One region of the Halanaerobium sp. ST460_2HS_T2 genome, then DNA from elsewhere that is predicted to be linked to it. Evidence: riboswitches for the same ligand, from Rfam matches in the RefSeq annotation. Region 1 holds a riboswitch; the other holds the start of a gene.

Evidence for each region. A riboswitch is a leader RNA that binds a small molecule or an ion and turns the genes downstream of it on or off. The one in region 1 is predicted to bind S-adenosylmethionine.
Region 2: it holds a riboswitch for S-adenosylmethionine, as region 1 does, so the genes downstream of both, DFR80_RS13485 (hypothetical protein) here and DFR80_RS03610 (O-acetylhomoserine aminocarboxypropyltransferase/cysteine synthase family protein) in region 1, are expected to answer to the same signal.

The regions. Positions count from the first base shown of each region.
Region 1 covers NZ_QPJF01000005.1:63,288-66,637, forward strand. Annotated here, with positions in the region: gene metA (homoserine O-succinyltransferase) at 1-108, opposite strand, end outside; gene DFR80_RS03610 (O-acetylhomoserine aminocarboxypropyltransferase/cysteine synthase family protein) at 243-1,520, opposite strand; SAM riboswitch class I at 1,655-1,759, opposite strand; gene nagZ (beta-N-acetylhexosaminidase) at 1,824-3,350, opposite strand, start outside.
Region 2 covers NZ_QPJF01000035.1:5,256-8,605, reverse strand. Annotated here, with positions in the region: gene DFR80_RS13500 (FMN-binding protein) at 1-377, shown strand, start outside; partial or broken gene DFR80_RS15490 (HIT family protein) at 406-588, shown strand; gene DFR80_RS13490 (EFR1 family ferrodoxin) at 600-1,466, opposite strand; SAM riboswitch class I at 1,618-1,717, shown strand; gene DFR80_RS13485 (hypothetical protein) at 1,796-2,098, shown strand; gene DFR80_RS13480 (hypothetical protein) at 2,154-2,513, shown strand; gene DFR80_RS13475 (Rpn family recombination-promoting nuclease/putative transposase) at 2,618-3,350, shown strand, end outside.

The DNA of each region.
Region 1 (3,350 bases):
TAGTGATCTAATATCCTGATGAGTTGCCCGGGATTCTTTCATCACAAATATATTTTCATTCTCAAGTGTCTCTACTGCTGGTAATTCATCCTGTATTTTAATTGGCATTTCTTCTCACTCCTAGCTTCTCAAAATCTTTTTAGAAATTTTTAATTTACAAGTTCGGAAAAAAGTTCCCCTATTCAATCACTGAGAAACTTTCTCCCGGCACTTAAAGACAAATATTTAATTTATACTTAACATTACTTTTCCGATGCTGCTAGAGCCTGATCGAGATCATTTTTAATATCTGCAATATCTTCAATTCCAATTGATAATCTGATTAATTCCGGCGAAATTCCTGTTTTCTTTAAATCTTCATCACTTAACTGCTGATGTGTAGTACTAGCTGGATGAATTGCCAGAGATTTTGCATCTCCAACATTGGCAAGATGTAAAAATAGTTCAAGCTGATTGATAAACTTCTCTGCTGCTTCTTTGCCACCTTTGATGCCAAATGCTACCATACCACCACTACCATTTTCTAAGTATTTTTTAGCATTATGATGTGTGTCATGACTTTCAAGCCCGGGATAACTAACCCAGTCAACTCTATTGTCAGCTGCTAAAAATTCTGCCACTGCCTGTGCATTTTGGGAATGACGCTCCATTCTTAAGCCTAATGTTTCCAGACCAGTAATTGTCAAAAAAGAATTGAAAGGACTGGGAGCACTGCCTAAATCTCTTAAAAGCTGTACTCTGGCTTTAATGATAAAAGCCGCTTCTCCAAATTCCTCCTGAAACTTAACTCCATGATAACTTGGATCCGGTTCCACCAACCCAGGAAATCTCCCTGTATCCCAGTCAAAATTACCACTATCAACAATAACACCACCAATAGAATTCCCATGACCGGCTATGTATTTAGTGGTCGAATGGATCACTATATCTGCTCCATATTCAAAGGGACGGCAGAGATAGGGGGAAGCAAAAGTATTATCAACTATCAACGGTACTCCTGCTTCGTGGGCAATTTCAGCAAGTCTCTCAAAATCAGGTACTGTTAGAGATGGGTTACCAATTGTTTCAACATAAAGAGCCTTTGTCTGTTCATTAATCTCCTTTTTGAAAGTTTCGGGGTCCTCAGAATCAACAAAAGAAACATCTATGCCCATATTCTTAAAGGTATGTTTAAAGAGATTATGGGTTCCGCCATAAATCGAACTGCCGCTGACAATATGATCTCCATTATTACAAATAGTTAAAAGGGCAATAACCTCTGCTGCCTGTCCTGAGGAAACTGCCAGAGCTCCTACTCCACCTTCTAGAGCAGCAATTCTTTTTTCCAGTACAGAATTAGTCGGATTTTGAATTCGAGTGTAAATATCACCGGCCTCTTTTAAAGCAAATAAATCTGCTGCATGGTCTGTGTCATCAAAAGTATAGGATGTTGTCTGATAAATTGGAACTGCTGCTGACTTTTTGTTCTGATCTGCCTCATAACCTGCATGTAATGCTAAAGTATCAAATTTGAATTTCATTTAATTTCCTCCTCTAATTTTCTCTTCTCTAATTAACAATAAATTTGAGTGATCACTCTACTTGCAGCCTGTAAATAAGTCTGTAAAAAATAAAAATCCCACTACCTAAAAGTAGGAGTGGGTAATTTACTTACTCCTTATCTCTCAGGAATCTTCCTGCTGGAATTAGCACCGGGCAGTAGCTAACTGCTGGTTGCCGGGTTTCAAAGGGCCAGTCCCTCCACCTCTCGCGATAAGTTTTATTGTTTTTTATAACTTTAACATAGATAAGTAATTCTGTCAAGAAATATTCTTTCTTTTGTTTTATTTAATACTAATCGGTAATTTCCCGCGGGCACTGATTTCTCCTTTTATCAAATCAACAGCAGCTTTCTGGCTGGCCGGACTGTAATCATAGGTTGTAATAAATGCCTGAGTTTGATTCAGATATTTATAATCATAGGGGTTACGAAGAGCAAGAACTAAAACATCATATTTTACAGCTAATTTTTCTGCAATTCTGGCCTGGTCTCTGTTTACTGCAGCATTATAGGTGCAGACAATAACTAAATCACTGTCAATTATTTTATTATTATTAACAGTAATCGTTTGTCCCTCTTGTAAAGTTATATTTTCTACCTTATTTAATTCTTCCTGTAAATATTTAAAAAACAAATTTCTTTTTTTATCGTCATCTTCAGCTAAAGAAACTCGCCCCATTTCAAAGTCAATTACACTGATCTTTTTTGATTCAATATTTTTTAGAGGCAGAACTCCTTCATTTTTAACCACTGTTACTGCATTTTCTGCAATTTCTCTGGCAATTTTTTGATGAGCTGCAAAATTAATTTTATTTTCATCTGCTTCTTTAAGCTCTGCCAGACTGATTCTCTTACCCTTTAGGCTTAAAATTCTCTTTAAAGACTGATTTATTCTCTCTTCGCTAATTCTTCCGTTTTTTACTGCTTTAATCACAGCATTAATTGCCTTTTTTTGTTTTTGGTAACTGTGAGATACTAAAACAGTATCACTCCCAGCTTCTATTGTTTTGACAGCTCCTTCTACAGTACCAAAAGTATTGACTATTGCATTCATTTCCATACAATCAGTAATAATTAAACCTTTAAAATTAAGTTCTTCCCTCAATAAATCAGTTAAAACAGCCTTAGAAAGAGTTGCCGGTATTCCTTTCTCCTTTTCGATTGTCGGAAAATATATATGGGCTGTCATTATACTGTCTACCCCGGCCTCAATTGCCTTTTTAAAAGGATAAAGCTCTACCCCTTCCAGACGACTGCGGGAATGTCTGATTACAGGTAAATCCAGATGAGAATCAACTGCTGTATCTCCATGGCCTGGAAAATGTTTAGCTGTTGCAATAACTCCTTTTGACTGCAGCCCTTTAATATAGGAAGTTCCCAGTTCAGCAACTAATTTAGGATCTTCTCCAAACGAACGAACTCCGATCACTGGATTATCAGGATTATTGTTCACATCAAGATCAGGAGCCAGGTTAACATTAATCCCTAAATTTTTTAGCTCATCACCTACAGCTTCGCCAGCTAAATAAGCAAATTCTTTATTATTAGCAGCACCAAGAGCCATATTCCCGGGGAAATGCGTGGCTCCTTTTAATCTAGTAACTGTACCACCTTCCTGATCTGCCGAAATAAAAAGCGGCAGCTTTGCCCCGGAGTTTACTGCCAGTTCCTGCAGCTGATTTGAAAGTTCTGCAGTCTGAGCTGGGTTCTCTATATTTCTGCTGAAATAAATCACTCCACCAATATGATAATTTTCAATCATATCTTTTATTTCTGAATCAACCTGCGGTCCTGAAAATCCTATCTGAAA
Region 2 (3,350 bases), on a different contig from region 1:
CATTCTGGAAAGTAATTTTATTGCTAGTGATAATTATAATTTTCCTTGCTGGAGGTGGGCTTTTCTATCTGAGCCGCGGTCTTGATTCAGGCAGTCGGGTGCCAATTAATGAGGTTGACCTTTCAGCTCTGACTGATGGGACTTACACCGGCACCTATGAGGGTGGTAGATGGACAAATACGGTTAAAGTTACTATTAAAGACCACAGGATTACAGATATAGAAATAGTTGATGATCTTTTATTCTCGCAGCCCGAGGTAGTAGACAAAATTCTGGCCAGAGTTATAGATGAACAGAAAGTAAATGTAGATGTCATCTCCGAGGCAACTGTAAGCAGTAAAGCTTATTTAAAAGCGATTGAACTGGCTTTGAAGTAGATGCGATGAGCTAACTGATCACTTTAAGGATATAGTAGAACTGAGAAAACTAAAATACTACAACAGAATTGGTTTTAATGTCAATTATGCCGGTGGGCAGACGGTGATGCATCTTCATCAGCATATTATACCCCGCTATGAAGGTGATGTAGAGAATCCCAGAGGAGGAATCAGGAGGCTGAAAAAGCAGCTTGTTTATTATGAGGGCTAGAACACTAAAGACTATTTTTTTATAATTTCACCTTTTTTATAGTCAATTTCAGTATAATTAATCTCATTATCATTTATAGCTTGTCTAACATTATATTTAAAAACGGGATCAAATATTTTCATATCTGCTGAAGAGTATATTGCCTGTACCGGGCATATCATCTCACAATTAAAGCATAATTCACAGCTTTTTCCCCATTGGGGTCTTTTTTTGCTGTTTAAAATAATGTTATTTTGAGGACATTCTTTGACACATTTACCACAACCTGTACAGCTTTTTTTACTGAAAAAGAGTCTGGTGTAGATTTTATCTATAAGCCATCTTTTTGTTAATAAAGATTCAATATTGTAAATTAGATTCTTTTTATTTTTGCTTTTATAACTATAATTATTTTCTGAAGCTGTATTTTGCTGAAAAGATTCTATTAAGTAGCGGGTAAATTCTTTAGCCTGACTGATATCATCTTTGTTTGGGCGGCTTTCTGATAAGAGAACTCCTTCTTTTAAATATCCCAAATATTTATCTTCACCCCTGGCAGCATAGAAACCCAGATTAACTGTATTTTTTTCTTTGAGTATTTTTCTTATCTGAAAAGGCACATTAAAATAATAGCTGCCATAACTAATAAAAGAAAATACAGCTTTATTATTTAAGTCTGGCAGAGACTTCAGATAATCTTCTACTATAAAAGGCAGTCTAAAATAATAAACAGGGCTGCCAAATCCAATTAGATCATATTCTTCTAAATGATCAACCTTCTCATCTTTAATATTTTTTAATTTTAGATACCATTCATGGGCAGCCAGTTCCTCGCCGATAGCTTCAGCGACTTTTCTGGTAGAATTTGTTTGGGAAAAATATAAAATTAAGCATTTCACTTTAAAAACTCCTTTTCCTATTTATCTTTAATTAACTGATATTTATAATATTAGTTGTATCTAAATAGAATCCTGCAGGAAAAATTATCTAAGTATATTTTGTTATTCATTAACTTCTGTGTTAATCTATAATTACAATTTAATAAATCTAATCTTATTAAGAGTGGTGGAGGGAACGGACCCGGTGAAACCCAGCAACCCCCGTCAGAGAAGGTGCTAATTTTCGCAGCAGTTGTGCTGAAAGATAAGAAAAGATGCTGATGATTATTTATGAGCTCTTCTCTTATTGAGAAGAGTTTTTTTAATGTTTAAAAAAGGAGGTTTAAACTATGACATATACTACTGGTCTGACAGTTTTTAATACTGCTCCAGGTGAAAAAGAAGAAATGTACTTTAATGTCTGTGACAGTAAATGTGAAGTAAAAAGAAATACTTTAGGCTATAAAGATTTTGGCTCAGCCATGGCTAAAAAGAAGACAAGATTTGATCAGTTTCTCTGTCCTCATGCAGAAGAAGAGTGGCATCAAAAGCTTGAAAAATTAGTTAAGCAGAAAAGAGAAAATCACAGCACAAAAATTGATCAAATGCTGCAGGAAGAGATTGAAGAAATTAAGGCTGAGCATCTAGGATAACTTTCAGCCGGGTCTACCTCTCTAATATTAAAAAATAATATTAGGAGATGATTAAATGTTATTAGAACTACAGAAAGACATTGCTGAATTGGAGAAGGAATATAAAGAACTGAAGTTATTTGAAGTAGAATTAAAATTGATAGAAGTTGAAATGAAAGTAGTTAAATTATTAAATGGTAAGAAATTTTTAGTTAAAGCTCCTGTTGAAGAATTAAAAAATGATATAAAAAGAATTAAGAATGAACTCTATAATTTAAAAGCTGAAGAACTTGATAGTTCAATAAAAGAAATCAAAGATAAAATTGATTATATTATTGATGGACAGATGACATCTGAAATTGGTGGAGCAGGTATTTATTTTAGAAATATGAGAGAGGCAGCCAAAAAGAAAAGAGAAAAAAGAAAAGCTAAATAAAATATTATATTTGCTACAATTTACAAATAATGGTATAATATTTATATTATCATTGAACTTAAGCTTTAAGTTATGGTAAAATATATTTAGAAGGGAAAATTGCCGTGCCTGAAAAATCAAATACACCTCATGATGATTTCTTTAAGAAGACCTTTGGCAGATTAGATATCACAAGGAATTTTCTGCAGAGTTATCTTCCGCAAAACTTGAGAGAATTTGTTGATTTCAGTGAACTTGATCCCAGACCGGTTTCTTATGCTGGAAAGAGCAGTTATTATTCTGATTTACTGTTTAAATCAAATCTAGATGATAAAAAATATGGAGTTTATTTTCTTTTTGAGCACAAAAGTTATAATGACAGATGGTCGGTAATGCAGATATTTAATTATTTAGCTAAAATCTGGATGCGCGAAAAACGAAGTAAAGGAGTTAAAAATTTATCTTTTATAATTCCAATTTTATTTTACCATGGAGGTAATGGAAGACTTGTAATAAAAAATTTTGCTGATTATTTTGATCAGAATATAATAGAGAAATATGATTTAAATAGGTATCTTCCTGATTTTGAAGCAGTATTTTATGATTTTTCCAATGATTCTAATTTAAAATTATTAGGAGATAGAAAAGTAAGATTAACATTAAAATTTTTTATGATTGCAAAGATAAAAGATATTAAAATTGTTTATGAAGAAATAATCTCTTATGTAATTAGCGAAAACAGTGTTGATAAGGATATTTTTTATTTGGGAGTAAATTATATTGCTGATAGTAGAGAGGAATTTGATTATTATCTATTGGGAGAAAAATTAAAATTGAATGGTATGAAAAAGGAGGGCG